One region of the Glycomyces sp. NPDC048151 genome, then DNA from elsewhere that is predicted to be linked to it. Evidence: riboswitches for the same ligand, from Rfam matches in the RefSeq annotation. Region 1 holds a riboswitch; the other holds the start of a gene.

The links. A riboswitch is a leader RNA that binds a small molecule or an ion and turns the genes downstream of it on or off. The one in region 1 is predicted to bind thiamine pyrophosphate.
Region 2: another riboswitch for thiamine pyrophosphate. It lies ahead of thiE (thiamine phosphate synthase); the one in region 1 lies ahead of ACGGCP_RS11800 (ECF transporter S component).

Annotation. Positions count from the first base shown of each region.
Region 1 covers NZ_JBIDBB010000004.1:422,708-426,104, forward strand. Annotated here, with positions in the region: gene ACGGCP_RS11785 (DEAD/DEAH box helicase) at 1-677, opposite strand, end outside; gene ACGGCP_RS11790 (DUF1349 domain-containing protein) at 734-1,327, shown strand; gene ACGGCP_RS11795 (MGMT family protein) at 1,424-1,813, opposite strand; TPP riboswitch at 1,913-2,015, shown strand; gene ACGGCP_RS11800 (ECF transporter S component) at 2,046-2,648, shown strand; gene ACGGCP_RS11805 (ABC transporter ATP-binding protein) at 2,656-3,397, shown strand, end outside.
Region 2 covers NZ_JBIDBB010000003.1:251,412-254,808, forward strand. Annotated here, with positions in the region: gene ACGGCP_RS07810 (carbohydrate ABC transporter permease) at 1-1, shown strand, start outside; gene ACGGCP_RS07815 (family 1 glycosylhydrolase) at 1-1,254, shown strand, start outside; TPP riboswitch at 1,338-1,444, shown strand; partial or broken gene thiE (thiamine phosphate synthase) at 1,437-2,060, shown strand; gene ACGGCP_RS07825 (FAD-dependent oxidoreductase) at 2,351-3,397, shown strand, end outside.

The DNA.
Region 1 (3,397 bases):
CGCAGGGACTCGCGGTCGAGGCTGCCGCGCAGGACGAGCGTGGCGGCGTCCTTCTTGTCGAGCTGCTCGGCGATGTCGTCGGAGACGCGGGCGTTCGCGGTGGCGGTGGTCGCCAGGACCGGGACGCTGCCGGGGAGGTCGTCGATGAAGGTGGCGATGCGGCGGTAGTCGGGCCGGAAGTCGTGGCCCCAGTCGGAGATGCAGTGGGCCTCGTCGACGACGAGCAGGCCGCACCCGGCGGCGAGCTTCGGCAGCTGGTAGTCGCGGAACGCGGGGTTGTTGAGCCGCTCGGGGCTGATGAGCAGCACGTCCACAGTGTCCTCGGCGATGGCCTCGGCGATCGCGTCCCAGTCCTCGGGGTTGGCCGAGTTGATGGTGCGGGCGCGCACCCCGGCGCGCGCGGCGGCCTCGATCTGGTTGCGCATGAGCGCGAGCAGGGGCGAGACGATCACGGTGGGGCCCGCGCCGCGGCGGCGCAGGAGCGAGGTGGCCGTGAAGTACACGGCGGACTTGCCGAACCCGGTGCGCTGCACCAGGAGCACGCGCCGGCCCGGTTCGTCCTCGTCGCAGAGGGCCGCGATGGCCCGCCACTGGTCCTCGCGCAGCCGCGCGTGCTCGCCCGCGAGGGCGCGCAGCAGTGTCTCGGCTTCGTCTCTGAGCGTCGCTGTTCCTGCCATAGGGACCGTTGTACCGCACTGGTGTGACGGACCGTGACGACAGTAGGCTCGGGCCGATGGACAACACGGCACCGATCGAGATCCATTGGAAGTCAGGCGCCTGGACGGCGCTGCCGGTCGCGGCGGAGGAGTCGGACGGCAGGCTGCTCGTCACGGCCGCCGAGGGCAGCGACGCGTGGCGGCACACCGGGTACGGCTTCGTCCACGAGGACGAGCACGCGCTCCTGGAGGCCTGGGACCGCGCCCGGGCCGTCGAGGTGAGCTTCATCGCGTCGTTCGAGGCGCAGTTCGACCAGGCGGGCCTCATGGTCCGGGTCGACGCCGACCACTGGATCAAGGCCGGGGTCGAGTTCGCCGACGGCGCACCGCAGGTCGGCGCGGTCGTCACCGCGGAGAAGTCCGACTGGTCGGTCGCGCCCGTCCCCGAGTGGGCCGGACGCGAGGTCACAATCCGCGCCTCCCGCCTCGACGACGCGGTCGTCATCCGCGCCCGCGCCGACGACGAGCCCTGGCGGCTCGTGCGCCTCGCCCCGCTCGCCCCGCACCTCGCGGCCAAGGCCGGGCCCTACTGCTGCGCGCCGTCCCGCGCCGGGCTCACGGTCGCGTTCACCTCATGGCGGCTGACCGCCCCGGACGAGGCACTGCACTGAGGCTTGCTCGCCTCTTGTTCGAAAGGGCGATGTCACACCCGAGGAGTACTTTTGCGCCAGGGGTCCCTAAGACCGGAAATATCACCATTTAGCGGGTTATTTCCAGTCTTCCTCGTCGTCTGGTGTCGGCTCGTCCTCGCCGAGCTCCTTGTCGAGCTCGGCCGCGAGGAGCTTCAGATCGTAGACCGACATGCGCTGCGCGCGGTCGGCGCGGCCCTTCGCGCTGACCGCGACGCCGTCGGCGCGCAGGAGGTCGGGCACGTCCCGGCCGGTGCGGCCGTCCGCCCAGCGGAACCCCTCCGAGACCGTGCCGCCAGCGGTCAGGACCCGGTAGGCCCGCGCCACGTTCCCGTCCCGCATGTACGCGCCCACCTGCCGCGGGCCCGTGCCGATCAGCTCCGCCAGGTCCCCGTACGAAGTCCAGGTGCCCTCCGGCAGCGCCTCCACGACCCGCCGCACCCGCTCCCAATCCGCTTCAGACGTCACCCCCGCAATCTACCGAGCGCGGGCGACGGCCCCCGCCGCGCGTCGGACGCCACCTGGCGGGATCGCCTCGGCTAACGAGCCGCCTCCTGGTGTTAACGTCGAAGCTGACAGGGGAGCCGATTGGCTGAGAGTGCGGAACCGACCGCAGACCCTCACACCTGATCCGGGTAATACCGGCGTAGGAAGTCGTCGCCGCTGTCGCGCAATGCCCGCAACCTCGAAAGGCAAGCCCATGCCCGACAGCCCCGCCCTCTCCAGCCCCGGACGCTGGCGCACCGTCGACATCCTCACCTGCGCCGTCCTCGCCGTCGCCTTCGGCATCGTCTTCTGGGCCTGGAACTTCGTGTGGGCCGGACTCGAACCGGTCCTCGCGTTCCTGCCCCCGCTCAAGGGCATCCTCTACGGCGTCTGGCTCATCCCCGCCGTGCTCGCCCCGCTCATCGTCCGGCGCATGGGCGCAGGCCTCCTCACCGAGGGCCTCGCCGCCACCGTCTCGGCCCTGCTCGGCTCCTACTGGGGCGTCCTCGTCATCTACCAGGGCCTCGTGCAGGGCCTCGGCGGCGAACTCGCCTTCGCCGCCGGACGCTACCGCCGCTACGGCACCCTCATCGCCGCCGCAGCCGGAGCCCTCGCCGCCTTCGGCGCGACCATGTGGGACGTGTTCGTCTCCTACCCCGACACGTCGCTGTGGGCGTTCAAGGTCCCCTACATCGCCTTCGCCATGCTCTCCGGCGCCGTCGTCGCCGGACTCGGCTCCAAGGCCCTCGTCAAGGCCATGCTCCCCACCGGCGTCCTCGACCGCTTCCCGGCCGGACGCGAACGCCAGCGGATCTGAGTCCGACATGATCCCGGTCGAGTTCCGCGGCTTCGCCTGGCGCCACGCCGGACGCCGCGCCCAAGCCGTCGCGGGCGTCGACCTCCGCGTCGAACCCGGCGAGCGGGTCCTCCTGCTCGGCCCCTCCGGGTCCGGCAAATCCACCCTGCTCGCCGCGCTCGCCGGACTCCTCACCGAGGACTCCGGCGAGCAGGACGGCGACGTCCTCATCGACGGCAAACCCGCCGCCGAGCAGCGCGACCGGGCCGGCATCCTCTTCCAGGACCCCGAGACGCAGCTCGTCATGGCCCGCAGCGGCGACGACGTCGCCTTCGGCCTCGAGAACCAGGCCGTCCCCCGCGACCGGATCTGGCCCCTCGTTCACGAAGCGCTCGAAGCCGTCGGCTTCCCCTACGGCCCCGACCGCGCCACCCACGCCCTCTCCGGCGGCGAGCAGCAGCGCCTCGCCCTCGCCGGCGTCCTCGCCCGCCGCCCCGACCTCATCCTCCTCGACGAGCCCACCGCGAACCTCGACCCCGAAGGCGCCCAAGAGGTCCGCGACGCACTGCGCGCCGCGCTCGCCGCCACCGAGGCCACCCTCATCGTCGTCGAGCACCGCGTCGCCGAGATCCTCGACCTGGTCGACCGCGTCATCGCCCTCGGCCCCGGCGGCACCCTCCTCGCCGACGGCCCCGCCGCGGCCGTCCTCGCCGAACACGGCGACCACCTCGCCGCCCAAGGCGTCTGGGTCCCCGGCGTGCCGCTCCCCA
Region 2 (3,397 bases), on a different contig from region 1:
ACCGGCTCCCCCAATTGGCACCGCGACGGCGGATTCCACTTCGCCGTAGGTGTCGAGGACACCTTCGTGCCCCAATCCGGGCCCGGCGAGCGGCCGATCGACGAGTACGAGCTCACCGAGCACTACCAGCGGTTCCACGCCGACCTCGGCCTCGCCGTCGAGGCCGGTGCGGAGCTGGTGCGCTGGGGCGTGCCGTGGCACCGCATCCAGCCCGAGCCCGGCCGCTGGGACTGGGCCTGGCTCGACCGCGTCATGGACCGGTACGCCGAGCTTAACCTCCGACCCATTGTGGACCTCATGCACTACGGGACTCCACTGTGGCTCGACGACCAGTTCGCGAACCCGGACTACCCGAAGCTCGTCGCCGAGTACTCGGCGCAGGTCGCCGAGCGCTACCTGCACCTCGGCGTCACCGACTACACGCCGGTGAACGAGCCGATGATCCACGCGCTGTTCTCCGGCGAGTACGCGTACTGGCCTCCCTATCTCTCTGGGACGCAGGGGCTCAGCACCATGGTCGGGCAGCTCGGCCGCGGCTTCGTGCTCGCCCAGCGGGCCATGCGGGACGTGCTCGGCGACCGGGGCGTCTTCGTCCACGTCGACGCCGGGATGCGCTACGTCGGCGACACCGACGCGCCCGAGCACCGCGAGCACGCGGCCCGCCTCAAGGAGCAGGTCTTCCTCGTCGAGGACCTCGTCACCGGCCGCGTCGACGCCGATCATCCACTTGAGAAGCACCTGCGCGCCAACGGATGGGGCGACGACGACTTCGCGTGGTTCGCCGAGGCGCCCGTGCTGCCCGACGTCATGGGCGTGAACTACTACCCGCGCCACTCAACCGAGGTCTTCGAGGCCGGAGTCTTCCACAGTGGAGGATTCCGCGACCCGCGTCCGTTCCGCGACGACGGCGTCGAGGGCATGAACGAGCTCGTCCGCGAGGCCGCCGCCCGTTACGGGGCGCCGGTGATGCTCACCGAGACCTGCGTGACCGGCTCGGTCGAGGAGCGGATCGCGTGGCTCGACGAGTCGGTGGCCGCGCTGCACGGCCTGCGCGCGTCCGGCGTCGACGTGATCGGGTACACGTGGTGGCCGCTGTTCGACATGTACGAGTGGACATACCGGCACTCCGAGCTGCCGCGCGAGGCGCACCGGCTCACCATGGGGCTGTGGCGGCTCGAGGAGACCGCCGACGGCCTCGAACGGGTCCGGACCGAGGTCGCCGACCGCTTCCGGCACCACGCGACCGGCGCGTAGCCGCTTTCGGGGCGGTGTCCACTTCCTGACACCGCCCTTGCGAGGATCGCTCGCGATGACGTAGCGTAGCGGCCGTAAACGAATAAAACCCACGGGAGTCCGATGCATCGGGCTGAGAGGGGACTGGGTAGTCCCGACCGTCGAACCTGATCCAGATCATGCTGGCGCAGGGAGAAGGAGCTATGCGCGCTACTCGTCTACCCCGACTTCACGTCATCACCGACACCCGCGGCCCCGCCGGTGCGCTCCCGATCGCCGTCGTCGAAGCGGCCCTGATCGCCGGGGCCCGGCTCGTCCAGGTCCGGCCCGAGGACCACTACACCGACCGCGCGGCCTTCGACCTCGCCACCGCCATCGCCGCGCTGTGCGACCGTTACGGGGCGCTCTGCCTGGTCAACGACCGCGTGCACATCGCGCAGGCCGTCGGCGCTGACGGCGTCCACCTCGGCGCCGACGACCTCCCGATCGACGCCGCCCGGCGCGTCCTCCCCGCCGCCTCGATCATCGGCGGCACCGCCCGCGACCCCGAATCCGCGCGGGCTGCGCGGCGGGCCGGGGCCACGTACCTCGGCGTCGGGCCCGTCTGGGGCACCACGACGAAATCCGGTCTGCCGCAGCCGATCGGGCTCGAAGGACTGGCCGCCGTGTGCGAGGCCGTCGACCTCCCGGTGATCGCCATCGGCGGCATCACCGCCGAACGCGCCGCACTGTGCCGCGAGGCGGGAGCCCACGGCGTGGCCGTGGTCGGCGCGGTCTCGACGGCGGCGGACCCGCGCGCGGCGACGGCCGAACTGCTTGCGGCCGTTGGGGAGGAGAGCGGCAGTCCCGGCGTCGGATCGCGACGCGACGCGGATGGGTTCGGCCGCGGCGACCTGCGCCCTGAGGAGCCGCGCCGCACCGCAGACGGGTCTGGCTCGGCGATCGGCAACCGGGATTCGGTGGACCGGACTGGGCGCGATGAACCGCTGTTCGCCGCAGACCGCTCCGCCGGTCGTCTCGGTGGATCCGGCTCGCCCGATGCCGACCGCTCGGCCGTTTGCCTTCACGGTTCCGACTCGCCCGAAATCGGCCTCCTGCGAGGGACGGGCGAAGGCTGATGCGCGTCGCCGTCGTCGGCGCTGGATCGATCGGGCTCGCCGTCGCGTGGCGGGCCGCCCAGGCGGGTGCCGAGGTCGTCGTGCACGACCCCGACCCGGGTTCGGGCGCCTCGCGCGTGGCCGCAGGCATGATCGCCCCCGTCACCGAAGCTCACTACGGGGAAGAGGCCCTCGGTCCCTTCATGGCCGAATCGGCCGACGCCTGGCCCGGCTTCGCCCGCGAACTCGAAGCCGCCTCCGGGCTCACGATCGGCTTCCGCGACGTGCCGACCCTCGTGGTCGGCATCGAGGACGGCGACCGCGCCGAAGTCGACCGCCAGGCCGAGCTCTACCGGTTCACCGCGAGGAACGTCGAGCCGCTCACGGCGCGCGCCGCTCGCAGAGTCGAACCGCTGCTGAGCCACCGAGTGCGCGGCGGCGTGCTCGCGCCGGAGGACCGCGCCGTCGATCCGCGAGTAGTACATGACGCACTACTGGCCGCCGCCCAGCGTGCCGGGGTCGATCTGCGCGCCGGACACGTCGATGACCTTTCGGCGCTCGACGCGGACCAGGTGGTCATCGCCGCCGGATGCGGATCGGCGAGGTTTGTCGGCGCGGGCGCGGGCGCGGGCGCGGGCGCGGGCGCGGGCGCGGGCGCGGGCGCGGGCGCGGGCGGCGTCGTGCTGCCCGACGAGGCCTCCACGACCACTCGCTGGCATCTGCCAGTCCGGCCGGTGCGCGGCGCGGTCCTGCGCCTCCGCGCCGTCGGCGACCAGCCGACGCCACGAACCACCGTGCGCGGCTTCGTGAAAGGCCACCCGATCTACATCGTGACCCGCGACAGCGGCGAAGTCGTCGTCGGCGCCACCAGCGACGAGCGCGGCTTCGACCGCCGCACCGGCACCGCCGGGGCCGTCCACGACCTGCTGCGCCACGCGATGGAGCTCGTCCCCGAGATCGCCGAATACCACCTCGACGAAGTGAGCGTCGGCTTCCGACCCGGGACCCCCGACAACCTGCCGCTCATCGGCCGCCTCGACGAACGCACCGTCGCCGCGACCGGCCAC